DNA from 2 places in the Paenibacillus mobilis genome. Region 2 is predicted to be linked to the other one. Evidence: riboswitches for the same ligand, from Rfam matches in the RefSeq annotation. Region 2 holds a riboswitch; the other holds the start of a gene.
The links. A riboswitch is a leader RNA that binds a small molecule or an ion and turns the genes downstream of it on or off. The one in region 2 is predicted to bind cyclic di-AMP.

Region 1 (15,075 bases), on a different contig from region 2:
ATGTTAAGGACGATAAGTATGATTTTTTTATTCACCAGATGAAGCAGATTTGGGTGCAGCTGAATGCATAATAAGGATTAAGGGGGCCTGCAGGCGATGCGGGCTCTTTTTTAGCTGTGGAGGGAATTGTGGAGGAATTCGTATACTTCGGCATTTTTATCTTTTAAAATAAAAGGATGAAGCAAGAGTTTGGATGGGAAGTGTTTGAACTGGATAAACAACGAGTTATCGACGCCCCGCTATGGGAGGCGCTGCAGCGCTATAAGAGGGACAAGGATGTTTCTTTTCATGTTCCGGGGCATAAGAACGGAAAAATGTATGCACCTACAGGAAGCGGCCCGCTGCAAGAGGTGCTGGGTATAGATGCTACCGAAATTACAGGGCTGGATGATCTGCATCATCCTGAAGGCGTAATTGAGGAAGCACAGGAGAAGGCGGCCCTTTTCTTCGGGGCCGAGGAGACGTACTTCCTGATAGGAGGAAGTACGGTGGGGAACCTGGCGCTCGTGCTGACGGCATGCAGTCAGCCGGGCGATGTGCTCTTGGTGCAGCGGAACGTGCACAAATCCGTGCTTCACGGATTGATGCTGGCCCGCGCACGGGCGGTTTTTCTGGCGCCGGAGGTGGACGGCGCCAGCGGACTTGCGACCATGCCGTCGCCGGAGACGGTGGGTGAGGCCCTGCGCCGCTATCCGGGCGCAAAGGGCGTGCTGGTCACCCACCCGAACTACTACGGCATGGGAGCGCCGCTAGCGCCGCTGGCGGCGCTATGCCATGCGGCCGGCGTGCCGCTGCTCGTGGACGAAGCCCACGGAGCGCATTACGGATTGGCCGCAGAGCTGCCGCGCAGCGCGCTGTCTCAGGGCGCGGACGGGGTCGTGCAGTCCACGCACAAGATGCTGGGCGCCATGACGATGGGCGCCATGCTGCATGTGCAGGGACCGCTGCTGAACCGTCCGCTGCTCCGCCAGCGGCTGGCGATGGTGCAGAGCTCTAGTCCGTCTTATCCGATCATGGCTTCGCTGGATCTGTGTAGAAGCCTGCTGGAGCAGCAGGGCCCGGCCGCGTTTGCCGAAAGCTTGGCCGCCGCGGCCCGGCTGCGCGAGGGCGTACGAAAGCTGAAGCGGATCGGGATTTTAGAACCGGAAGTTAACAACCTGCCTAATGGTGGTAATAAGAAGTGGGGAAGCAAGCCAGAAGGCGGAGAGAAGCCGGCAGAACGAGACATTCTGGTCCAACAGAAGCTAACGGCTAAACGGGACCTTCCGGCCCAATTGGAGCCTTTGGCCAAACTGGACCCTTCGGCCAAACGCTATAATTGGGATCCTCCAGCCAATCAGAATACGGTAGAGGAAGAGGGAAATACAGTTAATCGGCCTATTCATCACGATCCCCTTAAAGCGGTTTTATTTGACCGCCGGTGGGAATGGAGCGGGTACCAGCTCCAAGAGAAGCTGGAGCAAGGGAAATGCGTGCCGGAGATGAGCGATGAACGCTATACCGTATTGGCTTTGGGACCGGGCACCACGATGGACGATGTTAACCATTTGCTGCAGGTTCTGCATACACTGGAAGCAGAGATGGGCCATTGTCCCGGGGAGGAGATGGGAAACGGGCATCCCCTGCTTTCCACGTGGAACAATCTGAAGGGAGAGGCGGTCTCTGAGCCCGTTGCTTTTGACTTGGCCCCTCCGGTGGAGGAAGAAACGGAAAATATTATGCTTGAGGATGGAGCGGGGCGAATAGCGGCAGAAATGGTGATCCCCTACCCGCCGGGCATTCCGCTGTTATACCCTGGTGAAAGAATTACCGCCGAAACGGCGGCCAGGCTAACGGCATTAAGAGAAGCAGGCGCACGGTTCCACGCTGCCAAGGATTCCGCTTTGCGGCGCATTCAAGTATATTTAAAGGATGATCAAACACCGGAGGAGAAGCAATGATTGACGTGAAACGCAAGGGGCTTTTTATTACGCTGGAGGGAGGCGAAGGTTCGGGAAAAACCACGATGATGCAAAAGCTGGCCAAAATGCTGGAGCAGCGGGGCTTGCCCTATATCGTAACCCGTGAACCCGGCGGCATCCGGATTGCGGAAGGCATCCGTGAGCTGCTGCTGCATCCTGATCATACAGAGATGGATATCCGTACGGAAGCTTTGCTCTATGCGGCAGCCCGCCGCCAGCATCTGGTCGAGAAGGTGGAGCCGGCGCTGGAGCAGGGGACTATCGTGTTGTGCGACAGATTCATAGACAGCAGCCTGGCTTATCAGGGGTATGCGAGGGGGATCGGCATTGCCGAGGTGCTTTCCATCAATGCTTTTGCTACGGAAGGCCGGTTCCCGGATCATACGTTTTATTTGGATATTGAGCCGGAGACAGGGCTGGCGCGGATCGCGGCCGGAAAAGGTCGGGAGGTCAACAGGCTTGACCTTGAGGCGCTGCATTTCCATCATCTCGTAAGGGAAGGCTATCAGAAAGTAGCGGCCATGTATCCGGAGCGGATTACGGTTGTAGATGCATCCATGGGGCCGGAAGAGGTTGCTGACAGCATGAAAAAGCAATTAAAGGCGATTTTAGAGGATTTCGGGCCAAATTTATCAAATAAATAAGAAAATATGCGTTATAATAGATTATAGTACTCTATGCTTCAAACCTGATAAACCGGGGTGAGATATAGCGTACAGGCCTCAAGAAGTTTTATAGGGATTTCCTTAAGTTAATCTCTGTTTTATTTTCATGAAACTAAACTAATGAGGAGGGACTGCAATATGAAGCTGATTGTTGCGATTATTCAGGACAAAGACAGCAACCGTTTATCCGGAGCTTTGGTGAAGGCGAATTTTCGGGCGACCAAGCTTGCAAGTACCGGTGGATTTCTGCGTGCAGGGAACACAACGTTTATGATCGGGGTTGACGATAGTCAGGTCGAGACGGTGCTGGGCGTCATCCGGAGCAGTTGTAAGGTTAGAGAGCAGCTTGTAACGCCTGTAACGCCAATGAGCGGAACGACGGATTCGTATTTGCCGCTTCCTGTTGAGGTACAAGTAGGCGGAGCTACCGTATTTGTGCTCCCGGTCGACCGGTTTGAGCATTTCTAATAGGGCATTAAAGGGATAAAGACAAGGATCGGCAGGCGGGAAACAAATTCCGTTTGCCGGATGGCAGGCGGTTACGGGATCCGGAAGGTTCAAGTAGCCGTTTCTGCATGTTTAAAAATATTCGGTTAGAGATAGGCGGTAGGTCAGGTGAAAATCGAGCCGGGGTACAGACCCTTAACAAGCAATAGAGGATTGTCGGAGGTGGCGGCCAAACAGGTTGCTGCCAAAAGCTTCTCGGACGCCATGCATCAGCAAGGAGAGCAGGCTTCTCAGGAGGAGCTGAACCGCAAGCTTCAAGACATACAGCTTCAAGGAGACCGGCTGGCGCGCTCCATGACCGTACGTGAATTAAAAGCCTACCGGATGATGGTGAAAAGGTTCCTTGAGGAAACCGTTCGCCGCGGCGTCGGCATGAAGGAAACTAAAGGCTGGGACCGGCGGGGCCGGGGAAAACGCTACAAGCTGCTTGATGAAATTGATGCCAGCCTGCTCGGCATGGGTGAAGAGCTGCTGGAGTCGGAGCAGGGCAGACTGGAGCTTCTGCAAAAGATCGGAGAAATTCGCGGCCTGCTGATCAATCTTACTTTTTAGTTTTAAGTCATAAAACCGGCGGGGAATTTTCCAAGTCCAAGCGATATCATTTATGAAGCTTTTTTGTTAAGTCTTCTTTACGGATAAATTAAAGCTTACGGTAGAAAGTGTGAGTGCGATGTTATTTAAAGAAATCGCTGGCCAGGAGGGTCCCAAGAAGCTGCTGCAGAACGGCTTGAGACAAAACCGGATATCGCATGCTTACATTTTTAACGGACCTCCCGGAAGCGGACAGATGGAAATGGCGCTGGCTTTCGTACAGGCCTTGTTCTGCACCAACGGGACGGATGAAGCATGCGGGACCTGTCTCGAATGCCGTAAGCTGCTGCATGGGAACCATCCGGATCTGCAGATTGTCAGCCCGGACGGCGCTAATATCAAAATTGACCAGATTCGCGATTTGCAGCGGATCTTCTCCTACCGTTCCGAGAACGGCAATCCCAAGGCTTATATCATTGATCAAGCCGATAAAATGAATGTGCAGGCGGCCAACAGCCTGCTTAAGTTTCTGGAAGAGCCGCCTTCTCCGGCGGTGGCTATTTTGTTGTCCAGCAATGGCAAAGCCCTGCTTCCGACCATTCAGTCGAGAGCCCAATGGGTGTCCTTCTCGGCATTGGATCCGATGCTGATGCTGCAGAAGCTTAGCGATGAAGGCGTGCCGGATGCTATTGCCCGAAGTGTTGTGCATTTGGCGGCCGGATTGCCGGCCTGCCGGGAATTGGCAGGTCAGAATTGGTTTGCAGAAATTAGAAACGTAGTGTTACAATTAGGGAAGGAATCCGCAGGCAGAGGCGGATCTCCGCTGATAACCGCTCAGCAGAGCGTGTTTAAGGCCGGTTTGGGTGACCACCTGGAGATGATTTTTGATCTGTTCCACTTATGGTTCAAAGATATGATTCAGGCACAGGCGAACAGACACGATCGTATCGTTTTTATAGATGAATGGGAGTTTATCTCCAAGACAGCCGGAACCCGCAGCGCCGGAGCCTGGGTTTCCTGCATGGCATTTGCGGCGGAATCCAAGAAAAAGCTCCGGTACAATATGAATGGCCAGCTTTGTTTAGAGCAATTTTTATTGAATGTAGGACATGCGGTTCCGGCCTGGAACTGAAGAGACAAGCTATCTCCCAGAAGTTGAAGGTTTAGGAAAGCTCAGCTTTCCGCCATTTTTTTATGAACCATGTGCTGATATAAGGGGGTTAGTTTTTGTACACTGTAGTGGGTGTCCGCTTTAAGAAGGCGGGCAAAATATATTATTTCGACCCGCTTGATTTTCCCGTGGAGAAAGAGCAATGCGTGATCGTCGAAACGGCGCGCGGGGTCGAATATGGCAAAGTAGTCATTGGCAAGAAAGTCGTGGAAGAGTCGGATGTAGTGCTGCCGCTGAAGAAAGTCATCCGAATCGCCGATGAGTCGGACAGCAGTGTTGTGGAGGAGAATAAGGCCGCGGCCAAAAATGCCTTCTCCACATGTTTAAATAAAATCAAGGACCATGATTTGAAAATGAAGCTGGTGGACGTGGAATACACGTTTGACCGCAACAAGGTCATTTTCTATTTCACGGCCGACGGACGCGTCGATTTCCGGGAACTGGTAAAGGATCTGGCGAGCATTTTCCGGACCCGCATCGAGCTTCGGCAGATCGGCGTAAGGGATGAAGCGAAAATGCTGGGGGGCATCGGTCCTTGCGGACGTATCCTCTGCTGCTCCTCCTGGCTGGGCGATTTCGAACCCGTTTCGATCAAGATGGCGAAGGATCAAAGCTTGTCCCTGAACCCAACAAAAATTTCCGGATTGTGCGGAAGATTGATGTGCTGCTTGAAGTTTGAGCATGATAATTACGAAAGCGTCAAGGAAGAGCTGCCAAGCGTAGGTAAAATGGTGGTAACTTCTCTGGGGGACGGCAAGGTTGTCGGACTCAATACCGGTTCTCGTACCGTTCATGTTCAACTCTTTGAAATCGGCAAAGTGAAGGAACTTTCGCTCGATGACGTCGTCATCAAGTAAATACCATAGAGACTGACTCTGGGGTGGGAACTTGGAGAAAATAGATATTTTTGCACATTTACAGCAGATGGAATCGCAAATGGGTGAGGCTCAGACCGAGCTGGGGACGCTGAAGCTGGAGGTCAAAAAGCTGCTGGAAGAGAATCAGCGGCTGATGACGGAGAACGAACAGCTACGCAGGGTGCTGAAGCGTGAAGCCGGGGAACCGGGGGAAGCTCCCGCATCGGGCGAACAGGCTACGACCGTCAGCGAGGAAGAGCCCAAAACCGATGTGATCGGAGAAGGCCACGATAATCTGGCCCGACTTTATCATGAAGGTTTTCATATATGCAATGTGTATTACGGGCATTTGAGAACGGAAGGCGACTGTCTGTTCTGCCTGTCATTTTTGAATAAATAAAGGGCCGTAGGTGAGAACCTACGGTTTTTTTTAAGTATGGAATAAGGCAAGACAAGCCCCACTTTTGTGGGGTTATTTAATATAGTTTATTATAATAGAAGAAAGTGGTTTGCGGACCGAGCTGAAGCGTCATCTGAAAGGTGCGGAATAAGGGAAAGTGGGGCAGGTAACGTCGATTATGAACGAACGCGTCGAGATTTACGAGCAGGAACGAATCGATGATTTGATGAATCAGGGGCTTAGGCTGATCCAAAGTGATGAGGTGTTCAGCTTTTCCATGGATGCCGTGCTGCTTTCAAGGTTTGCCTCCCTGCCGAAAAAGGGAAGAATACTGGATATGTGTACCGGAAACGGGGTTATCCCCATTCTGTTGTCCGCCCGGACCGGGGGCCAGATTGAAGGGATTGAAATTCAGGAGCGGCTGGCGGATATGGCGCGGCGCAGTGTCAGGCTGAACGGTTTGGAGGAACGGGTAACTATTCGGACCGGGGATCTGAGGGAGCTTACCCGTGAAGTTGGAGCTAACGTCTATGACGTGATCACGATTAATCCGCCTTATATGCCTCTGCAGACCGGGGATCGGAAGCTGAATCCGCACCAGGCGATGGCGAGACATGAGCTGCATGGCGGCTTGGAGGAAATGATTGAGGCGGCGATGCGGCTTCTCCGGCCGGGCGGGAAGTTTTTTATGGTGCATAAACCTCAGCGGCTTGGGGAGATTATTTCCCTGCTGAGGCAGTACAAGCTGGAGCCCAAGGTTATCCGTTTTGTCCATCCGAAGCTGACGCAGGAAGCCAATATGGTTCTGATCGAGGCTTTACGCGGCGGGAAACCGGATATCCGGCTTAAACCGCCTTTGATTGTGTATGAACCGGATGGCAGGTATACGGATGAGTTAATGGAGATTTATTATGGAAACAGTGAGGGAGAAGCATGAAGGAAGGTTTGGAGATCGCGGTACAAAAAAGTTATGCTGATGAAAGCACGGGGGGAGCAGGAAAGCTGTATCTGGTAGCCACGCCAATCGGCAATTTGGAGGACATGACCTTCAGGGCAGTCCGGATTTTGCGGGAGGCGGATTTGATTGCGGCCGAGGATACCCGGCAAACCCGGAAGCTGCTGACGCATTTCGAAATTACGCCCAAGAAGCTGTATAGTTATCACGAGCATAATAAAGCGGCAAGCGGTCCGGAATTGGTTAGACTTATAATAGAAGGAAAAAATTTGGCACTCGTCAGCGATGCCGGTCTGCCGGCCATTTCCGACCCGGGCAGCGACTTGGTCAGCCTGGCGATCGAGCAGGGCATTGATGTCGTTCCGGTCCCCGGGGCCAATGCGGCATTGTCTGCGCTGATAGTGTCCGGCCTGTCCACGGAACGATTTCAGTTTATCGGTTTTTTGCCCCGGGACAAGAAGGGGCGGGAACGTTCAATAAACCGGTTTAAGGGTTACGAAGGAACCGTCTTGATGTATGAATCGCCGCACCGGGTTGTCAGAACGCTGCAGGATTTGCTCGAGCATCTGGGGAACCGGAAGATCGTGTTGGCCCGTGAGCTGACTAAACGTTATGAAGAGATGGCCCGCGGCACGATTGAAGCTTGTTTGGCCTGGCTGGAGGAGCATCCTCCCCTTGGCGAATACTGCCTGGTCATAGAAGGCATTCAGGCAGGAGAACTGGAGGAACAGCAGGGGTTCTGGTGGCAGGAGCTGACGATGGAGCAGCATGTTGCGCATTACGAGAAGGATGGGCTGTCCCGAAAAGAAGCTATGAAAAAAACCGCAGCCGACCGCGGCGTCTCCAAAAGAGATATTTATAATGCGTTGTTATAATCGGGAGAGACAAATACAGGGAATAATTAGAAGATGCATCAACAGATGGACAAAAAAAAGACCTTCACTTGGCCGGGTTCAAGCCAAGGAAGGTACAAGGAGATATGAAAAGGTTAGAATTAACAGTTTCAGTAAACCTATTATAACCTATAACTCTTAATTTGTCACAGGTGTAGGCATTTCGCTGAGGCATTCGTGACAAACAATTTTTCCTTTAAAGTAAGTAACGTTTTCTGCATTGCCGCAGAAGATACAAGCCGGCTCATATTTCTTAAGCATGATCCGTTCGCCGTCGACGTAAATTTCAAGGGCATCTTTCTCACCGATGCCAAGTGTGCGGCGCAGTTCAATAGGGATAACAACGCGTCCCAGTTCATCTACTTTTCTAACAATACCTGTTGATTTCATCATAACCGATGATTGCCCCTCTCGCTATCAATTTAAAATGTCATTATTCGACATGATTCTATCTTTTATGATAATTATAATACCAACCATTGCCATAATAGTCAACCTATTAATGGAAAATATGCGCCACAATTCCTTAAGTTATTTGGGCATGTCCGAGAAATACGCGTTGTATCAGGTTTTTTTGAATATTAGCCGATAATCTAAGGGAAGCGGGATAACCAATCTATAATTCTACATAATTCGACAAAATATGCGAAAATCCTGTTTCTTTTCGACACTAAAGGAGGTATTTATCGATGCGAAAACCGTTGGGTGAAGAAAAAGTGTTCAAAGATCCCGTACATAACTATATCCATGTGCAGGACGAACTGATTTGGGCGTTGATCAATACGCCGGAATTTCAGCGTTTGCGCCGGATCAGGCAGCTTGGGACCACGTTTCTGACGTTTCATGGGGCGGAGCACAGCCGCTTCTCCCATTCTCTTGGAGTTTACGAAATTACGCGGAGAATCATCTCGCAGTTTGAACGGAGCGGGTACAGCGACTGGCCCAAAGAGGAGCGGATGGTCGCATTGTGCGCGGCGCTGCTGCATGATTTGGGGCACGGACCTTTTTCCCATTCTATAGAGGAAGCTTTTGAAATGCACCACGAGGACTGGACCTGTAAAATCCTGCTCGGCGATACCGAAGTGAACCGGCTGCTGAAGCAGATTTCGGAAAATTTCCCGAATAAGGTGGCCGCAGTAATTAGAAAGGACTACGACAAACCGATTGTCGTGAACCTGGTCTCCAGCCCGCTCGACGCGGACCGAATGGACTACCTGCTGCGCGATGCCTATTTTACGGGCGTGAACTACGGGACCATCGACATTGACCGGATTTTGCGGATGCTTCGTCCTTTCCATGGCCGGGTGGTCGTGAAGGAATCGGGGATGCATGCGGTGGAGGATTATTTGATGTCCCGCTACCAGATGTATTGGCAGGTGTACTTCCATCCGGTAACGCGAAGCTCCGAAATCTTGCTGCGGCAAATTTTCCGCCGGGCGAAGGAGCTATGGGCCTCCGGATATTCATTCAAAATGATGCTTGATCCGCTGCCGGGCCTGTTTACCCGTGAACTGACGGTGGAGGAATACCTGCAGCTGGACGAAGCTTTGATCCAAACCGTATTTATGAAATGGCAGCAGGAAGAAGATGTGACCCTGAGAAATTTGTGTGAACGTTTCATGAATCGGAATCTGTATAAATATGTAGAAATTGAAAAAACGGACAGCGAGTCTATTGAAGAATTTAGACAAGCTTTCGAGGCTGCCGGCCTGGATCCGGTTTACGATCTGGAAATTGATTCCCCTGCGGATCTGCCTTACGACGTATTCCGGCCGGAGGATGGGCTTACGACCCATCAGATTCTGCTGCTGGACCGACAGGAAAGGCTGAAGGAAATTTCGGAGGTTTCCGATATCGTGCGCTCCATCAGCGGGATTCACAGAGGACGTTATCAGCTGTATTTCCCGCAGGATAAGCTGCTTCAGGCGAAGGACAAGCTGCCTGCGGCGATCCGGACTTTTTTTGACTTATAAGGAGGAAATTAGAGCATGTTATTTGATACTCATACGCACCTGGATGCGGAACAATTTGACGGGGACCGGGAGGAAACGATAGCGAGAGCTGTTGAACAAGGGGTCACTCGCATGGTAAATGTCGGATTTAATAGGGAAACGATCCCAACGACGATGAAGCTTGCCGAAACGTATGATTTTATTTATGCGGCCGTAGGTTGGCACCCGGTAGATGCGATTACAATGCAGGACGGGGACCTGGATTGGATTGCGGAGCTTTGCCGGCACGAGAAGGTGGTTGCCATCGGCGAAATCGGTCTGGACTACCACTGGGATACGTCCCCGAAAGACGTGCAGCATAAGGTTTTCCGCCGCCAGATCGGCTTGGCCAGAGAGTTGAAAATGCCTATCGTGATCCACAATCGCGACGCCCATGAAGATGTGGTCAAAATTTTACGCGAGGAAAAAGCAAGCGAGGTTGGAGGCATCATGCACTCCTTCTCGGGTAGCTGGGAAACCGCCAAAATTTGTCTGAATATGGGATTTCATCTGTCTTTCGGCGGACCGATTACGTTCAAAAACGCGAGACAGCCTAAAGAGGTACTGGTTCAGGTTCCGGATGACCGTTTGCTGCTCGAAACGGATGCTCCATACCTCACTCCACACCCTTTCCGGGGCAAAAGAAACGAGTCCGGTTACGTCAAATTGGTGGCGGAAGCGGCAGCTGAACTTAAAGGGATAACTCTGGAAGAAATTTCAAGGCTGACAACCCGAAATGCGCTGGAACGATTTGGTATTTGCTGAAAACAGGAGTAAAAAGAACGAAAAAACGAGCATTCGGGACATATTAAAGAATTTTAATCAATAATTCGCTGATTATTACAGATTTTTAACCATTTATTTTTAAATACGTGGTTGATTACTCCTTTACAACCGGTATCCAAAAAGGATAGAATCTTTTCAGTAATCGATTTGCGTAATTGGCTGACGCCGTTACGTCACTTCGATTCTTTGGTTCCATGAACCAGTCTCGCTGAATCTCCGAATGGAGAACGGGGGAACCGATGCAGCTGTCTGCCGGGCATGGTTGTTTACATAAGCCGCAGCTGATTGCATTTGATTTCTTTACGTGAGTCTATGGGGTGAATTTGAGATCATCCGCCATGAGCGGGTGAATCGAGATAGGACGTCTCTCATTCGTCCGAACCCGACAGCTAACCCCGTAAGCGTCTATGAGAGAGGCAACCTCGTGCATCCTATAGCATCCAAGACAGTAACGGAAGCCACGGAAGAGTTCCTCTAACTCTTTTTGCGGCTTTTTTTGTTTTGAATAAAATGCGATAGGGTCATCATATTGTGATCTATACGGCGCAATGGATGAGTCCGGGGCAGACTGGGGAAGGATGCGGAATGCGCGCTTTCCGGCGTATTTCGTACAAAAATCGGTAAATAGTCGCGTCATATACATTTTATATCGACCTAGGACGGCGGGGCTATGGAGGAGGACTGAAGAAGTGGGCTTTTTAAGAACTAACGAAACCCATGAATCACGATCATCCAGTATGTCTTACGTTTTGCGGTGGAGTTATCAAAATGCTCGTCAAATTGCAATCTATGCCATACTTGCTGTTGCGGTTACATCTGTTTTTCTGGCTTATCTTTACACCCAGGGCAAGAAAAACGTGCAGCTGATGATTGACGGCAAGGCAGTAGCCGTAGAAACCCGGCAGGACAATGTGGAAGGTTTGCTGAACGAGCAGGAAGTAGACATTCAGACACAAGACAAAATTACGCCGGCGCTAAGCAGTACGCTGAAGGACGGCGACCAGGTGGTTATCGACCGTGCCGCTCCCGTGACTTTGATTGCGGACGGATCGAGCAGCCAGAAATATACGACAGCAGACACCGTAAAAAGCGCTTTGCTCGAGTCGGGGATTTCCGTCTCCGAGCAGGATAAGGTTTATCCGGAGCTGAATGCGGAAGTGACGCCGAACATGAAAATTCATGTAGTGCGCGTCAACAAGGTGATGGTGAAGATGCCTCAGACGGTGCCCTACACGGTAGTGAAGACTTCGGATCCAAACCTGCTGAAGGGCAAAACGAAGACCATTCAACACGGCAGCAACGGCCAGGTCGTTCATACGATCGAGAAGGTTTTCCAGGACGGGGAAATGATCTCCAAGCGCTGGGTCGGCAAGACGGTAGCCAAACCGGCAACCGTTCAGGTCATCGCGGTAGGCACAAAGAAAGAAGAGCCTAAAACGGAGGTGCTTGCGGCCAGCATTACACGCAAAGCCAATACGGTTTCCGTCAGCGGCACCAATTCGGTCACGAAGAACGGCGTAAGCTTTAAATATAAAAAAGTGCTTAAAAATGTATCTATGACCGCTTATTCTTCGGAAGAAGCCGGCATTGGAACCAAGACAGCATCCGGTACTCGCGTTATGGAAGGCAGAACCATCGCCGTAGATAAAAACATAATTCCATTGGGCTGGTGGGTATACATCGAAGGTTTGGGTTTCCGCCGCGCGGAAGATACGGGCGGAGCGATCAAAGGCAACAAAATCGACGTTTATTACGACACCATTAAAGCGGCAAACAACTTCGGCCGCAAAACGGGCCGCACGGTTTACGTGATCGGGCCTGTCAAACCTGAACTGAACTGATTCGTTTACTTTAGCTTGGGAATTCGCTATTATATTGTTGACTATAGAGTATACAGAGAAGAGGAGAATTCCTCTTCTTTTTGTTTGGAATAAAAACGTCAGCTAAAGAAGAAGCTCATGGAAAGAAGGCGCCGGGAAATGATTAAGGAAGTCATTGTCGTGGAGGGTAAAGACGATACAGTGGCGATTAAAAGAGCCGTTGAAGCGGATACGATCGAAACCGGGGGATCGGCCATCGGGCCTGTCGTGCTGCGCAAGATAGCGCTGGCTCAAGAGCGGCGGGGAGTCATTATCCTGACCGATCCCGATCATGCCGGGGAACGGATCCGCAAAATCGTGGCCGCCAAGGTTCCCGGCTGCAAGCACGCTTTTTTGACCGAGTCGGCCGCCACCAAGAAAGGCGATATCGGCGTCGAGAACGCCTCTCCGGAGGCTATCCGGGAAGCGCTGGCCCGGGTGCGCAGCGAAGTCCCTGAGGAGCAGCCCCAGATCGACTGGGAGGACCTGATGACCGCAGGGCTCATCGTCCATCCAAGAGCGTCGGACCGACGCCGGTTTATGGGCGAGGTGCTGGGCATCGGCTATTGCAACGGCAAGCAATTTCACAAACGTTTGGCGGTGTTCAGAATCAGCCGCGAGGAATTCGCGGATGCGCTGCGCCAATTGGAGGATAAAGGAGTTTAGTGGACATGAACAGGAGAGAAGAGGTCTCTACGCCCAGACGGACGAAGGAGATCATTCAGAAATACGGTTTTCAGTTTAAAAAGAGCCTCGGTCAGAACTTCCTGATCGATCAGAATATTCTCGGCAAAATCGTGGGGGCCGCCGGTTTGGACGCGTCCAAAGGAGCGCTGGAGATCGGTCCCGGCATCGGTGCTTTGACCGAGAAGCTTGCGGACGCCGCAGGCAAAGTTGTAGCCGTGGAGATCGATCAGCGGCTTCTGCCGATTCTCGGCGACGTGCTGCAGCCTTTTTCGCATGTTAAGGTGGTGCATGGCGATGTACTGAAGCTGGATCTGCAGCAGCTGTTCCAGGAGGAATTTAAGGACGTATCCGGAGTCAGCGTAGTCGCCAACCTGCCTTATTACGTGACGACGCCGATCCTGATGAAGCTGCTGGAGGAACGTCTGCCGCTGGAGAACATCGTGGTCATGATTCAGAAGGAGGTCGCTGAACGGATGGCGGCATCGCCGGGAGGCAAGGACTACGGCAGCCTCAGCATCGCCGTTCAGTATTTCAGCGAACCCGAGCTGGTTTGCGTTGTGCCGCATACCGTCTTTATTCCGCAGCCTAATGTCGATTCCGCGGTAATCCGCTTAAAAGTAAGGCAGGAACGGCCGGTTGAAGTTACGGATGAAGCTTTCTTTTTTAACGTGGTACAGGCCTCCTTCTCCCAGCGCCGCAAAACGATCGCCAACAACCTGAAAAGCCGCTTCTTTGCCAAAGGGGACCGGACCGAGCTGGAGCGCCTGCTGGATCTGGCCGACATCGAGCCCGTCCGCCGGGCGGAGACCCTCAGCCTGGAGGAATTTGCGCGGCTTGCGAATGTTTTCTACGAGGCGGGTCTGCGCTAAAAAGGAACCAATATCCTCAGACGCCCATACCATGGGAGAAGAGGTGATCGACTTGACGAATATAGGAGACCTGGTGGTCCGCCAATCCTACGGCCGGGATTTGACTTTCCGTGTCGAGGCTTTGGAGCGCAACCGGGCAATCATTAAAGGAACCGAATTCCGTTTGCTGGCCGACGCTCCCGTATATGACCTGGTTCCCGTGACCAGCGATGTCCCGACCGGAAAAGCCAAGGAAGCCCGCATTAAAGCGGCGGAAGGACTGCAGAAGCTGCAGCATGACCGCAAGTCGCTTGAGGAACAAAACCGGGCTTTGTTAGGGATAGAAAGGTCCGTCCTGCCAAGCGACTATTCCGCACAGTCTTATTTTGAAGTGCCTGGCATGGTGCTTCATTTGGACGGGGATCCGCTTTATTTAAAGAAGAGTATGGACTTGTACGAGAAGCTTCGCGTACCGGCTCAAGGCCACTATGTGAACGAAAAATCCATGGCCGACGCTTTATACCGCCTTCTGCCGAATGTAAGGCCCGATATCGTGGTTATTACCGGTCATGACGGCGTGCTCAAGAGCAGGCTTAACAATGACCTGTACAGCTTGTCCAGCTACAAAAATTCCCGCAGCTTCGTTGACGCTATTCAGGTGGCCCGTCAGTACGAGCGCAATTTTGATGCGCTGACGATCGTGGCCGGGGCCTGCCAGTCGCATTTTGAGGCTTTGCTGCAGGCCGGGGCCAATTTTGCCAGCTCCCCCGGGCGTATTTTGATTCATGCGCTGGATCCAGTCTACATTGCGGCTAAAGCGGCGTTTACCTCTGTTCGCGGGACCATTAACATCACGGATGTGCTGAAGCATACGATCAGCGGCATTCAGGGTGTCGGCGGTATCGAGACCCGCGGCAGCTACCGGATCGGGTTGCCGAAATTTCAGGATCTGAGCAAGTTGAAC
Region 2 (15,075 bases):
GTACCCGAGAGCGGAAGCTTTGGCAAAAATTTTGGAAAAAAGCCCCGGAGACCGTTTAAACGTCGTAACACCGGGTAAATAAAAATCATATGGGAAACCTTTCCTTCCCATAAACCTCTGCATGGCCGGCTTAAAAAATATCGCAGGTTTAAGTCCGGAAGGTGGAACCTTTGGCTTGCTTGCCTCGTTTATAGGTAAGGAAAACAAAAAAAGCCGCAAGCGATTCCGGCAAGAATCGTGCGGCCAAGAGGAACAACATGCAGGATTCCTTCGCCTGGCAGGGCGGAGGGTCCTAAAGATTAACAGCAAACGTTTTATAAGAATATTGACTCAAAATGCGTTTGGCTCCAACATAACGGTTGGCATAATAGCTGTTGCTGAGCTTATCCACGCGAACACCCTTTGAAGAAGAGGCATGAGCGAAGGTTCCGCTGCCCATGTAAATCCCTACATGGGAGACGCCGTTGCCGAGCGTATTAAAGAAGACAAGATCGCCGGCTTTTAATTGGGCTTTGGCAACCGCAGTACCTTGTTTGTACTGAGCGGCCGATTGGCGGGCAAGAGTTACGCCCATTTTCTGAAATACGAACTTCGTAAATCCGGAGCAGTCAAATGCGCCGTTGCCGGTAGCTCCCATTTTGTAAGGGGTACCGTATACCGAGCTAACAACCGAGCTCAGTGTCGATGCGGATGCAGTGCTTGTACCTAATGTTCCGGCGGACAGAAGAATGGCTAAACCCACTGCCGCAGCTGTTAATGTCTTTCTCAAGATGTCAAACTCCTTCCAAGGCCTGCGAGGTTAGCTTGAGGATTCGGTCGAAGGTTCCCTATGACTCTCTGATAGCGGAGTCAATTCACCCATAACTGGTTCCCCCGTTTCCCAGGTGCGGGGAATTCGGCTGTTGTTTGTTGTGGCACCTGACAATGCGTTACGGATGAAGAGGACTTAAAAGAAGACTTCATGGATTTAGTAAGGCTTCATAAGACTCGTCCATCACTTGCGACTGACAACAATAATTACAAATTTGTTACTAATGCATGGGTAATTGTAACAAATTGAGGGCAAAGAAGCAAGGCGTGTCCGCACTTTATCCGGGAATTCTTCCAAATTCGTCTTTTAGACCTAATAGAATGACGGTATTTGGGACTCGGCTCCGGCGGCGGGGCTCCAACCTGAGTGCAGGGTTTCTAAATAAAAAAAACCTTTAAACCATTCCGGCCGGAATGATTTAAAGGTCAGGCCTGGTGACGTTCTTATTCCACGTTGTCGTTGTCTGCGGAATCGTCCGCGGCAACCGACTGGTAAACGTCACTGCTCATGATGCGTTTGGCTCCAACGTAGCGGTTGACATAATAGCTTTCACTTAATTTGCTGATGGTCACGCCTTTAGAAGAGGACGCATGAGCAAATTTGCCGTCTCCTACGTAAACCCCTACGTGGGAAACGCCGCTGCCGCTAGTGTTGAAGAACACCAGATCGCCTGGAATGAGATCGCTTTTCTCTACCGCTTTACCCATTTTGTATTGGGAGCCGGATTGGTGAGGAAGCGTGATGCCGAGCTTTGCAAACACATATCTTGTGAAACCGGAGCAATCAAAACCGTTGGTTGTTGTTCCTCCGGATTTATAAGGTGTGCCCAAAGCTCCGTCCACCGCTTTATCCAGTTGGGTATCGGCCGCAAAAACGCTCGTACCCACGGTGAACATTAATGCAAAACTTACTGCTGCTGCTGCCAACTTCTTCTTCAAACTGTGTGTACCCCTTCCAACGCCTACGAGGTTAGCTTAAGGATTCGGTAGAAGGTTTCCCCTATGGCCCCTCCGTTGCGAGACCAATTCACCCAAAGTGGTTCCCCCGTTCCCCTGATGCCTGGGATTAGGCTTATTCTTTATGGCATCTGAAGCTACTTATTCGACATCTTTTTCATAAGTCCTGCTAAGTCATTAAAAAAGAATTACAAAGTTGTTACTTGTTTGGTTGAAGCCATTGTATCAGCAAAAGGTACTATTTGGCAATGCGTATTTTTGAAAAAAGAGTGCCCGGACAGGCACCAAAAAGCCCGAGCCTGTTGGCCCGGGCCTTGCGCGGCGCCGATCCGGCGCTTATATTTTTTTTATTGGCCTTGTAGAAAAGAATTTATTTTTCAGACCCTTCCTTCCACAGGTGGAATTGCGAGGCGGTCTGCCAGATTCCTAAAATGCTGCTGATCAGCGGATAGGATTGGTGCAGGATCAGGCCCAGGATTCCGGTCCATATCCAGGAACCGGCGGTAAACAGGCCGCACAGCAGCAGGCTGAGCCCGCCCAGCAGCACGGAGATGCCGATGACTTGAATCAGCCGTCTTGCGCACCAGAACAGGGAGGTAAACACGCCGGAGCCGGAGAGCCAGCCGAGCAGCGCGTATTCCAGGAACCTTTTCACAAGGAAAAACCAGACTCCCCAACCGCCCAGGGCACCTGCGGTAACCAACAGCGTATGGTGGTCGCCGTTCAGCAGCAGCGTGGAACGGTCATATAGGCGGGGAAGCAGCCAATAAGCCGGAAGCAGGGTGAGAACCAGCTCGGCCAAATATAAGAGGCCGACGGGCTTCCAGCGCTTGCGGATGCCTTCAAAGAACAGCCAGCCCGCCCCGTCGCGATCCTTTTCTTCCAGCAGTCCATGATAAATACCGGCGCGGATCAGGGGGGTAAACAGAAGGCGGATCAACATCATGCCGGCGAGCAGCCCGCCGTAAAGGCGCAGCTCGCTGCTGCCCGCCAGGCCCATTTGGCCTTCCACCACGAACAGCAGGCGGCTCAGCTCGCCGGGACCGGAATCCGGATATCTCTGCAGAACCGGCATAATGGCGGAATGAATGATTTTATAGAGGAATACGCTCCAAAGCAGCCGGTACAGAAAAAGAAGGATGGCAATGGGCAACTGCTTGGACGCGCTCGTCCAGCCTTTTCGGATATAGGTCATCGCTTCATTCACCTCACCATGACAGCAGTCCAAGCAGAGAGTCCACAAGCTTGGCGATGCTCAGATTCCATCTGAACCCGACGACCGGATCCACTTCGGCTTTTAAATAGTTGTTGATATGTTTGTTCTCAAGCAGGAGCGTATAGGCGGGGTCGATCATCACCCAGGCGAGCGGCTCCTTGTAGTCCACCTTAAATTCGGCAATAGGCACCTTGCCGTCCCATTCCTTGCGGACCTCGTGGCCGTCAGTGAAGGTAAAGAGCACCGGCACCGGTGTAGTGGACGCTCCGCGGCGGCTTACGGCAACCGTAGCTTCATAAACGGTTTCCCCGTTCTGCTCTTTACGGTCGGTCGTGATGTGGTCTACGGCGTAGTCGACCATCTTTCCGTCATACACATAGGAATCGAAGTAATCGCTCCAGGATTTCCCGGTTACCTGCTCAAGCACACGCTGGAAGTCCGCGGTCGTAGGATGCTTGAAGCGGTATTTCAGCGCATAGGTTTTCATGACCTTGTTCATCTGCTTGGTGCCGATCTGCCGCTCAATGTCCAGCAGCACCAGCTTGCCCCGCGTATAGACGTTAAGCGCATAATTCCGGGAAGAACCGTATTTCCATGCCTCTTGATCCAAGGATAGAGGGCGGGTAATCATGGCGGACTGGATCGTCAGATTGGGATTGATGCCGAATTCCTTTTCCATTACTTTGTCTTCGGCGTAGGAGGTGAAGGCTTCGTCGAGCCAAGGCTCTTCAAATTCATTGCTGGCGATCATCCCGTAAAAATACTGGTGCCCGATTTCATGGACCACGGTCCTCTCCAGATCGTAACCCGGGGAATCGTCAGTTGCTCCGAACGCGGTAATGAGCGTCGGGTATTCCATGCCGCCCGCTCCGTTTCCGTCAGCCGGAGGCACCACGATGGAAAGCGTGGAGTAAGGGTATGGCCCGTAAGACTTGCTGTAGGAGGCGAGCGCCGCTTTGGCCGCATAGAAATAGCGGTCCTTCAAGTCTTTGTGAGCCGGGTCCAGATACAGCTTAATGCGTACGCCGGGCACACTGTCCGAAGCAAAGGGCTCCTCCGCGTAAATGAAATCCGGCGAGGCGGCCCAGGCGAAATCATGTACGTCGTCGGCATAGAATTGATAGGTTTTCCTAGCATTTTTGACTGCTGCCGACTTGGTGGGAAACCCGGTGGCAGCCACGATATAGTTCTGCGGCACGTTGATCTTCACGCTGTAGATGCCGAAATCGGAATAGAATTCGGAATTGCCGTGGTATTCGTGAAGGTTCCAGCCTTCCTGCGTTCTGCCCCGCGTGCCCGCCGGCTCATAAACGCTCATCTTCGGAAACCATTGTCCGGCCATAACGAAATCGCCGGCTGTGCCCATCCGAGCAAAAACCTTGGGCAGCTTCACTTCAAACCCGATTTTCAGCGTCAGGGTTTCCCCGCCCTGAACTGCTTGCGGCAGACGGACTTTCACGAGGGTCTTGTCCTTTGCGTTGCCGTCGTCAGGCTGCACATATTGGAGGCGGTGGAGCAGGGAAATGCCATCCGTGGTACGAATTTCGGTCATGGTGATCGATCCCCATCCGTTCTGGGGCATGGAGTCTCCCCGAAGAACGCCGCCCGATTCCCTCATAAAAGTAGTGTCCGGAGAGGAGAAGGCATTTGCGTACAGATGCAGGTAAACCTCGTTCACTGGTTTTTTGCCGGGATGCGTCCAGCTAAGCGTTTCGGTACCGGTTAAGGTGCCGGTTTGTTCGTCCAGCTTTACGTCGATATGGTACTCCGACACCCTGTCGCTGAGCACCTCGGCGCTGGGCTGCTGTACGCTCTCTTTGACGGGGGTGGCGCCCGGTTCCGTTAGAGAGGGCTTGGCCTGACCGGGAGCAAGAGAAGTCGCAATAGAAGCTGGATCGCCCGGGCGCAGCTTGGTTAATCCCCAAAACGACCCCCCCAGCAGGAGCAGGGCGGCCGCCAAGAGCATGATGGTTTTGGTCCGTTTCCTTGGTGCAAACATAGATTGATACCTCCCGTTGACAAGCATCTACAGCATGTATATGTTTGCATTTGAAAGATTATTAGCTAAAATAAAATTAATGTACAAGGTGTGAATGGAAGCGCCTTTAACCTTGGAGGGAATTATGGATAATACGCCGAACGCGGGAAAGAAACCGCTGAGTTTGAATATTATAAGCAGCAATGAGAAGACCAAACATAAAGGATTCGGAGCGGGGTCCATCGATTTGAACAACGTATCTCCGGTCATCATCGACGGCGGGGAAGCCAAGATCGATATCGGGGCGATGCACGCGAAGAGCAAGGTAGAACGGGGCATCAAGTTTTCGCCGAACCGGGAGGATGTGCCGAACGGCCGCCAGGTATGGGTGGTTTGGGTCGCGGTTGATCAGACCGAGGAAGGAAAGTGCTACGGCGGAGCCACGGCCTGTGAGATGCTCATCGATGCGGAAGCCAAACGCGGCTGGAAAATCCTCGCCGAACACGTCAACAAGCTCGACTACGCGCTGAAGCGCAAAGTGATGCTGGACGATTTGGGCAGCGAAGAGAAAGCGGCGCTGAAGCAGCTGCTTGTAAGCCATAACGAGGAATGGTGGGAACGGACGCCTGAGGCGTTTAAAGCGGCTTTGAACTAAATGCTTTCAACTAATATAATGAACGGAAAAAGAAAAGGGGAAACCTCTCGTCAAGCGATGACGTAAGGTTTCCCCTTTATTTTTGTATGTCTTAATCCATCCACCACCGCTTTAAATCTTGCCACCAGGAATGGCTTTGTTCCTTGACGGCTTCGGGAGCAGGTTCGGATTTAGCCGGCGGCGCCGTGCCTGTGCAGGTTTCCTTTGGCTCCGTGCCGGAGATGAACACTTCCAGCTCCTTGGTGCCGCAGCTTACATCGGCCAGCTTGCCGGTGGCGGTATCGATATAAGCGCTCACCACGCCTTCCGGCACGGGGAACATTTTGGGCGGCACCTTCTCCAGCGCCTTCTCCGTGAAGGTGGCGAAGATCGGTGCCGCTTTGCGCGAGGCCGCCGTGCCGAGCGTTTTGCCTTTGTCGTAGCCGACCCAGACGGCGGTGGAGAGCTCCGGCGTGAAGCCGACCAGCCAGGCATCGGTGCTGGTCGTGCCCGTTTTGCCCGCCACCGGGCGCTTCATCAGCGCGGAGACGCGGCTGCCGGTGCCGCCGGTATCGAAGACGCCCTCCATGATGTGCGTCAGCACATAAGCGGCGGCGGGATCCACCACCTGCACCGGCTGCGCCCCGGGCGCTTCGTAGAGCACGCTGCCGAAGGAGTCCGTCACCTTTAGGACGGCAACGGGTTTGACGCTGCGGCCCTGGTTGCCGATGACGGCGAAAGCCGACGCCATTTCGAACGGGCTGACCGGCGAGGTGCCGAGCGCAAGCGAAGGTACGGCCTGAAGCTTGCTGGTAATGCCCATTTTCCGGGCCATGTCGATGACGTTGTCCGCGCCGACCGTCAGGATCGTGTTGACGGCGTAAATATTGTCCGAAGCGGCGATCGCCCGTTTCATATCGATTTCGCCGAGGTATTTTTCACCGAAGTTCTTGGGGCTGTACGTTTTCCTGTTGTCATCGTAATGAAACAGAGTAGGCTCGCTGTTAAACTGGCTGGCCACCGTCATTTTCTTGGAAGCCAGCGCCGTTAAATACATGATCGGCTTAAAGGACGAACCCGGCTGCCTGGTGGTCGCGAAAACGTGGTTGTATTGGCTCTGCAAATAGTTGGTGCCGCCAACCAGCGCTTTCACGTAGCCGTTGCGGGGATCGATGGAAACCAAAGCGGCCTCCAGCTCGGCGTCATTGCCGACGCCTGTTTTTACGGCTGCTTCCGCTGCGGCCTGTGCATCGGTATCCAGCGTGGTGTATACCTTTAACCCGCCGTGCTCCAGCAGCTCTTCGCTGATCCCCAAATTGTTCACCAGCACGCTGCGCACATAATCCCGGAAAAAGGGGGCCTTGTCATCCGTCGTCCGCATCGACGGGGACTGGAATTGCAGCAATTGGGCGTAGGCCTGGTCGGCCTGCTGGCGCGTGATCGCCCCGGTTTCTACCATCGTGCCGAGCACGGTTTTCTGGCGGTCCTTGGCATTTTTCATATGATTAAACGGTGAATAATAAGTTGGCCCTTTCGGGATGCCGGCCAGCATGGCGCTTTCGGCCAGCGTCAAATCCTTGGCGGGCTTGCCGAAATACGTTTTGGCCGCGGCTTCGATGCCGTAGGCTCCGTGACCGTAATAGATCTGATTCAGATACATCTGCAAAATATCCGGTTTGCTGTATTTCATCTCCAGCTGGGCGGTATATAAAGCTTCCTTGGCCTTGCGGGTCCAGGTCCGCTCATGGGTCAGATACAGGTTGCGGGCAAGCTGCTGCGTCAGCGTGCTGGCGCCCTGCACTTTGTCCAGATGCTCGAGGTTGACGAGAACGGCGCGGGCCATGCCTTTGAAATCAAAGCCGATATGCTCGTAGAAATGCCGGTCCTCGACAGCCAGCGTAGCCTGAATCAAGGAAGGAGCAATCTGGTCCAGTTTGACGTTTTCCTGGTTTTTCTCCGCGGGGGAGAAGACGGCCGCGGCTTCGCCCTTGGCGTCGAGCATTACCGAGTTCTGATCCGAATCGATCGGCGGGAGCGGAGACTGGTATAAATATACAAGCAGAATGGCCAAAGCGGCAGCGGCAAGCACGCCGGAGGCAAGGGTGAGCTTGAACAGCATTTTTAGGCGTTTGGCTTTCGGCTTGCGCTGGTTCCTCGATAATCGCTGCAAATGAATAACCTCCTGTCGGATGAGCATAATCGTTAAAGTCGCAGCAGCAGGAGCTGCCTTTTCCGGAAAATAAGGGAATCCGGCGGCTGTAATGCTTATTATTGGGAAAGTTTAGGGGCGATATTCATGTTTGGGGAAAGCGTTTGGGTATAGTCAAATGCATCATTAAAATGCTTCATTAAAAACCTGACGGGTAATGATATCAAATAGGAAGCGATTCCAGTCGTGTTAAGCTGGATGAAATACGAGCGGAGGTGTTTACACATGTTACCGACCAAACGTCGACTAAGCTCTTTAATGAAATTGGCGGCCTGTGCGGCCTTGACGTTAGGAATTTCCACGGCAGGGGTAAGCGCGTCCATACCCGTAACGCTTTCGGGAGCGGCCAGTCCCGTTTGCGGCAGCGGGGATCACGGATTGCTGGGCGGGTTGAAGGAAAAACATACCGGTCCCGGCGCAGATCCGTTGCACTTTACCGACATTGATTTTCTAAGCGATACGACCGGCCGGGCAGCCGGCAACGGCTTTCTGATCGGCACCTCGGACGGGGGCTGTCATTGGCAGGAAATCTATACGGGATCGTGGGATTTCATGCAGATTGATTTTCCGGATAACGTAAAAGGATGGGCGCTGGCTACCACGCCGAACGGCCGCACTAATTACCTGGTATCAACAACGGATGGGGGTGCTCACTGGAAACGGATAGACAGCACAAAGGAGCATTTTAATCAAATTAAAGCGGTGGCGGGCACTTTATACGGTTTTACCTCTAATGGCATCTATAAATCGGAAGACGGGGCAAAGAGCTGGAAAAAGGTCAAAACCCCGCCGAATACGCGGGCCGGTTCCTTTGAGGACGCTGCAGGGAAGACGGGATACGTGCTGACCGTCGTTCCCGGCGGAGGTTATAAAGTGATGAGAACCACAAATAGCGGCGACAGCTGGCGTTCCGTACTCTCTATTCCTTCCCGCTCCGCCATCGGCGGAGATTTGTACAGCAAGGACGGGCAGGTATGGGCACTCGTTTACGGCGAATCGGGCATGTCCCAGGTTTCGTACAGCGTTTATGCCAGCGCGAACAAAGGCACGAACTGGACGCGCGTGATCGGGCAAAACACCGCAGGCGGAGGTCCCGCACCAGGCACAGGGAAAGCGCTGGCCGCTAAAGGGCCTGCCTCTCCGGGCGGCCATCCCGGCAATATGGCGCTGATCGGCGCTAGCACGGCTTACCTGGCCGGCGGTTCGCCTGCCGGGGGAGTTGTAGGCGTCGGCCGTTCTTATGACGGCGGACAAAGCTGGACCAATGTGCCGGCGACCCTGAAAGGGTACGACGCCCGCATTTCCTTCCCGTCGCAGAAGACCGGCTGGCTGACGGTGACGAGCGCGACGGAAACAGCCGTTTATGTAACGCATGACGGCGGCGCCAGCTGGAATAAGAAGTTTGAAATTCCGAATGCCGTTTCCTGAAGGACATAAGGGTCAATGGAATGAACCAAAGGGCTTCCGCAGAGCGGGGCTCTTTTTTTCGATTAACGAAGAGGGACGAATCGGGTATAATCAATATTTGACGCCGGTTCCAACGTCTTAAGAACGGAGACTTTGGATAAGGTTATATGGTAGAGTATGATAAAGAGATTATAGAAATGGGGACTGAAAGCAATGCCAGGCAGCCAGGCTGTGGTCATTACCCTGACAAGCTTTGACGGAACGGACAGAACAGTGCAGCGGATGCGCGGCGAACTGGTGCAGGGCGCGGCGGGCAGCTATCTCCGTTATGAAGAGCCGGAGCCCGGCCCGAAGGGCGGCAAAACCCGGACGACCGTCCGCATCAGCGGCGGCGAGCTTAAAGTGCTGCGCCATGGCGAAATCGAATCGCAGCAAACGTTTAGCGCCGGACAAAAACTTCCCGGCTTCTACCGCTCCCCTTTTACGACGTTTAACCTTTCGACGGATACGAAATCCGTGGAGATCAGGCTGAACGGCTCCATGGGGACCTTGGACTGGGTTTACGATTTATATGTCTATGAGGAACTGGCAGGCCGGTTCACCATTAGTTTGCAAATACAGGAGGAAGTCTGAACATGTCAACCCAAAATCCTTTAGAGCAGATCAACCAGGCGGTCAAAACGGCCATCGTCGATGCCATCACGGCGGCCGGCCTGGCTTCCGCTGAAGAAATCCCGGCGATTACCCTCGAAGTGCCGAAGGATAAAGCGCATGGAGACCTGGCGACTAACGCCGCCATGCAGCTTACCAAAATCGCCAAAAAGAATCCGCGCCAGATCGCGGAAGAAATTCTGAAGCATCTGGATTACGCCAAAGCTTCCATCGAGAAGGCGGAAATCGCCGGACCGGGGTTCATTAATTTTACGCTGGGCAAAAGTTATCTTTATCCGGTAATCGGCAAGGTTTATGCGGAAGGAGAAAACTATGGGCGGATTCAGCTCGGCAACGGGCAGAAGGTCCAGATTGAGTTCGTCAGCGCGAACCCTACAGGCAGCCTGCATTTGGGACATGCCCGCGGCGCTGCCGTTGGCGACGCCTTGTGCAACGTGCTCGATTTTGCCGGGTATGACGTGACCCGCGAATATTACATCAACGATGCGGGCAACCAGATCGTCAACCTGAGCAAATCGATCGAAGCCCGTTACCTGCAGGAGCTGGGACAAGAGGTCGAAATGCCGGAGGACGGCTACCATGGCGAAGACATCAAAGGTTTTGCCAAGGACCTCGTAGCCCGCGAAGGAGACGCGCTGCTTTCTTATTCGCCTAGCGAACGTGCGGCTTTTTTCCGCAAATACGGGTTAGAGAAAGAGCTGGATAAAATCAAACGCGACCTCGGCCGTTTCCGGGTGCGTTTTGATGTCTGGTTCAGCGAATCCTCGCTGTACGAGAACGGTCAAGTCGAGGCTTCCCTGGAGGAGCTTCGCGCCAAAGGACAAACCTACGAGCTGGACGGCGCAACTTGGCTGCGCACGACCGACTACGGCGACGACAAAGACCGCGTTTTGGTGAAAAATGACGGCACGTACACGTACATGACGCCTGATGTGGCTTACCACCGCAATAAATACAACCGGGGTTTTGACCGGATGATCAATATTTTCGGCGCCGACCATCATGGCTACATCCCGCGCCTCAAAGCGGCCATGGAAGCGCTCGGCAACGATCCGAACAAACTGACCGTTCTGATTGCGCAGATGGTCAGCCTGTTCCAGGACGGCGAGAAAGTAAAAATGTCCAAACGCACCGGCAAAGCCGTCACGATGGTCGACCTGATGGACGAAGTCGGCGTGGATGCCATCCGCTACTTCTTTACCATGCGCAGCATGGATTCGCATCTGGATTTCGACATGGATCTCGCCATTTCGACGTCCAACGAGAATCCGGTTTATTACGTTCAGTATGCGCATGCGCGCATTTGCAGCATTTTCCGCCAGGCCGAGGAGCAGGGCGTAGCCATTCCGGCACCGGACAGCGTGCCGTTCCACAAGCTGACCGCCGAGCACGAATTTGACCTGCTCCGGAAAATCGGCGAGCTGCCGGAAGAAATCGCGGCAGCGGCAAACGGTTATGCGCCGCACCGCATCGTGCGCTATGTATACGAGCTGGCGTCGCAGCTGCACAGCTACTACAGAGCGGAACGCGTCATCACGGAAGACGCGGAGCAAACCGCTGCCCGCCTCGCCCTGCTCGGCGCGGTGCGCATCACGATCGCCAACGTGCTGAAGCTGATCGGCGTCGAGGCTCCTGAACGGATGTAATCAGATACATCCTGGAAGATGGGGCGGCTGCGCACAGCTACAGCCGGCCCCAATAAGTGGTTTTATCTAACAAACCGCCCCGGATTGCTTTCCTCAATGAAAGCAGATCCGGGGCGGTTTGTTTTGGACTCGAAAATTTTGTCTATTGCGCAGCGTTAGCCGGAACCTCCGGTATTCCGAAAGGTTAGTTCTTCTTTCTGGATATGGAGGTCAAGGGTTTGACCCGCCTGCGCACAAGCCGGAAAGCATCAAGCTCGCCGGCGCTTATTTTATTTTTATCCTCGGACGGGGATAACGGACGCGTAGTCCGGCGGAGCAGCGTTTTGATTTCGGCCGGAGTAAGTCCCGGACGCCGGGCAAGAAGCAGTGCAATGGCTCCGCTGACATGGGAGGTGGCCATGGAGGTGCCGTTCATTTTTCGGTATTTGCCGCCAAGCCAGGAAGAGCGGATTTGATCGCCTGGTGCGTAAATGTCAATATAAGGCCCCAGGTTGCTGAAGCCCGCAATGCGGCGTTCGCGGTTGGTGGCACCGACCGAGATCGTTTGGGGCAGCTTGGCGGGATAATCGATGTTGCGTCTTTTTTTGTCATTGCCGGCCGAGGCGACGATGACGACGCCAGCCTGGGTAGCGCGCTCCACGACTTCTTCCATGGCGGTGCTTCTTTTTTTCATGCCAAAGCTCATATTGATGATCTGCATGCCATTCTGCACGCACCAATCGATGCCGCGGATAATGTCGGAGACATAGGCGGCTCCGTTATTGTCGAAAGCTTTAACCGGGTAAATCAAGGAACGGGGAGCCACGCCTGTTATGCCCTCGGGTCCTCCGGCGGCGGCAATGGTTCCGGCGATGTGTGTGCCATGCCCGTTGTCGTCGTGAGGCCAGTGGTGGCGGCTCAATAAATTGACCCCGCGGGCCAGGCTGTATTTGAGGTCGGGGTGGTTAAAATCAACCCCTGTATCTACTACGCCGATCCGGATTTGAAGTCCGGTGGAATAGGACCAGGCCTCCGGGGCACGAACCCGTCTGACGCCCCAAGGAATGCCGGGATTCATCTGGCGTTCTTGAGCTGCCAGACCATGCACGTTAACCCGCGAATCTTCTTCTACCCGAAGCCCGTAGCGGAAGCGGAGCGGCAAATCGCCGGACAGCAGGGAACAAGCCAATCCCTGAATTAGCGTAGAATCTTCGAGACGCCTGCGGGAATCAGGGTCAAAGCCCGGAATATTGAGCTGCAGCTCGTTCAGAAAGGCCTCATAGTGAGACGGATTGCGAAAGGAAAGAATGTGGCGGGATCCTTCATCCGGGGAGGGAGAAAGATGTTCGCTCAGAAAGCGGAGCAATTCCGGAATATTCATGCATAGCAGCCCCCTGATCAAAGCGTGTTGCAGTATCTTATGAAAAGCCGGGATCGGCTGAATGGGGAACATGCCCGGTTGAACCGAAATAGGCGGCAACTCGCAAAAAAATTGCATAATTCCCGGTTTTTTTTGCAAGTTGCTGATGCCCTTACCGTGTCATTCTGCAAATGTATACATACCATGGAAGAAGGAAGCTGAATGGGGTCGGCTTCCCACTATCCCGGAGAAAGCGGATAACCTCCGCGTTTTTCGAAAAGGGTACAGTCGGCAGAAGCGGAGCGTGTTTGGCACGCTCCGCTTCTTGCTGTCCCTGATAAGAGTGCGGCTCGGCTAGGCAGGTCAAAGGTCACTTTTTAGACTCTTGGAAAGTCCCCCGACGAGGCCGGATAAAACTTGCTTTTTCCTTCCAAATAGGTTTTACTATTGTGTGATATGAGTTGGATGAGTTAAATTAGGGGAGGTCCCCCTTTGCCGGCCAAGCCGTCAGATCGGGAACGCAACCGTTAACATTGCCTGAGAGGAAGTGTCCGTAAGTGAGTACGCCGCTCAATTTGAAAATCGATCCGGAGAAAGTACAAGAAACTCCGATGGTCGATCTCGCATTTATGATTTTGAAAGCAGCCAATACGCCTCACTATTACCGTGATTTGATGAATGAAGTGGCCAAGCTTCGCGGGATGACCGAGGAGCAGATCCAAGAAGCCATTGCGCAGCTATATACGGAGATTAATATCGATGGTCGGTTTGCCTGCGTGGGAACCAATCTTTGGGGCCTGAAACGCTGGTATCCGATCGAGAAATCCGAAGATCCGATTGCCAACGCTTCTCGTCCGCGCATCATTAACGATGAGGATGACGATTTGGACGACGAAGATTACACGGATGAAGAAGAAGAGTCCTTCACTGCGGAAGATGAGGATTTCGATGCCGTAGACGAAGACGAGGAAGAAAACCTTTTTGCGGACGAAGACGAAGATGCGGACGTGGAAGACGAATCGCTGCTGGACGACGAAGATCTGGAAGATGAAGATCTCGAGGAAGAGAGCGAAGAGGAAGAAGAAGACCCGGGCAACGACGATGATGATTTGAAGGACTAAAACAGGCAAGAGGCGGCAGACTTTCGAATGAGAGTGTGCCGTTTTTTTCGTCAAGAACGGAGAGGCCGTCTGAACCCAAGGTCCTTATTTTTCATATTAAATCCAGTAAAACCAGCCTTTTCTGTCCTTCCCAAAATAGGCTTCCGGAATCCCTGCTGGTTGCTTGACAAGCCGCAGGGCTAACAGTTAAACTATTGCTTGGGCTTATGAATCGGATCTATAAATAAGTTGAAGTTTGGAAAGTGCCCCGACCAATTCGGGTGGCACTTTTTTTGTGTTTTTACGGGTTTTATTGCGGGTGATTAGCTGTAAAATGGGTTACGCTAAAGCCTAGTCGGATGGATTTCTGGATGTTTATTGATCAAATCAAAGTGCCGTTGCCCGGCACTATGTTTATTTGGGAGGTTTTTCAACAGTGGCTAAATACATTTTCGTAACAGGCGGCGTGGTGTCTTCCCTCGGCAAGGGGATTACCGCTGCGTCACTCGGCAGATTGCTTAAGAATAGAGGTTTAAAAGTAACGATCCAGAAATTCGACCCCTACATTAACGTTGACCCGGGAACCATGAGCCCGTATCAGCATGGTGAAGTGTTTGTCACCGATGACGGCGCTGAGACGGATCTGGACCTTGGACACTATGAGCGTTTTATTGATATCAACCTGTCCAAGAACAGTAACGTTACAACAGGTAAAGTTTACTCTTCGGTCATCAGCAAGGAGCGCCGCGGCGAATATTTGGGCGGCACCGTACAGGTAATCCCCCACATTACCAACGAGATCAAAGAACGTGTATTCCGCGCGGGTCGCGAAGCCGGATCGGACGTAGTCATTACTGAAATCGGCGGAACGGTAGGCGATATCGAAAGCTTGCCTTTCCTGGAAGCGATCCGCCAGATTAAAAGCGACATCGGCCGCGAGAACGTTATGTATATTCATGTAACGCTGATTCCTTATATTAAAGCTGCAGGCGAAGTTAAAACCAAACCAACCCAGCACAGCGTGAAGGAGCTCCGGAGCATCGGCATCCAGCCGAACGTAATCGTGTGCCGCACCGAGCATGAGCTTTCAGCCGATATGAAGGCCAA

Region 1: linked by a shared signal. The riboswitch ahead of AC3ZPD_RS22325 (resuscitation-promoting factor) and the one ahead of AC3ZPD_RS22520 (C40 family peptidase) in region 2 are both predicted to bind cyclic di-AMP.

The regions. Positions count from the first base shown of each region.
Region 1 is NZ_JBZCMS010000019.1:45,534-60,608, reverse strand. Features, by position in the region: gene AC3ZPD_RS22390 (sigma factor G inhibitor Gin) at 1-71, shown strand, start outside; gene AC3ZPD_RS22385 (aminotransferase class I/II-fold pyridoxal phosphate-dependent enzyme) at 177-1,940, shown strand; gene tmk (dTMP kinase) at 1,946-2,605, shown strand; gene darA (cyclic di-AMP receptor DarA) at 2,765-3,094, shown strand; gene AC3ZPD_RS22370 (YaaR family protein) at 3,242-3,685, shown strand; gene holB (DNA polymerase III subunit delta') at 3,804-4,796, shown strand; gene AC3ZPD_RS22360 (PSP1 domain-containing protein) at 4,892-5,692, shown strand; gene yabA (DNA replication initiation control protein YabA) at 5,724-6,092, shown strand; gene AC3ZPD_RS22350 (tRNA1(Val) (adenine(37)-N6)-methyltransferase) at 6,271-7,029, shown strand; gene rsmI (16S rRNA (cytidine(1402)-2'-O)-methyltransferase) at 7,038-7,922, shown strand; gene AC3ZPD_RS22340 (AbrB/MazE/SpoVT family DNA-binding domain-containing protein) at 8,079-8,333, opposite strand; gene AC3ZPD_RS22335 (HD domain-containing protein) at 8,630-9,913, shown strand; gene AC3ZPD_RS22330 (TatD family hydrolase) at 9,929-10,696, shown strand; cyclic di-AMP (ydaO/yuaA leader) riboswitch at 10,914-11,136, shown strand; gene AC3ZPD_RS22325 (resuscitation-promoting factor) at 11,407-12,558, shown strand; gene rnmV (ribonuclease M5) at 12,697-13,242, shown strand; gene rsmA (16S rRNA (adenine(1518)-N(6)/adenine(1519)-N(6))-dimethyltransferase RsmA) at 13,248-14,132, shown strand; gene yabG (sporulation peptidase YabG) at 14,185-15,075, shown strand, end outside.
Region 2 is NZ_JBZCMS010000020.1:12,334-27,408, reverse strand. Features, by position in the region: gene AC3ZPD_RS22525 (C40 family peptidase) at 293-769, opposite strand; cyclic di-AMP (ydaO/yuaA leader) riboswitch at 774-911, opposite strand; gene AC3ZPD_RS22520 (C40 family peptidase) at 1,255-1,749, opposite strand; cyclic di-AMP (ydaO/yuaA leader) riboswitch at 1,755-1,893, opposite strand; gene AC3ZPD_RS22515 (hypothetical protein) at 2,138-2,962, opposite strand; gene AC3ZPD_RS22510 (M1 family metallopeptidase) at 2,976-4,982, opposite strand; gene AC3ZPD_RS22505 (YwhD family protein) at 5,107-5,616, shown strand; gene AC3ZPD_RS22500 (transglycosylase domain-containing protein) at 5,708-7,792, opposite strand; gene AC3ZPD_RS22495 (WD40/YVTN/BNR-like repeat-containing protein) at 8,030-9,232, shown strand; gene AC3ZPD_RS22490 (YwiB family protein) at 9,425-9,844, shown strand; gene argS (arginine--tRNA ligase) at 9,847-11,529, shown strand; gene AC3ZPD_RS22480 (S8 family peptidase) at 11,714-12,889, opposite strand; gene rpoE (DNA-directed RNA polymerase subunit delta) at 13,426-13,989, shown strand; gene pyrG (CTP synthase) at 14,405-15,075, shown strand, end outside.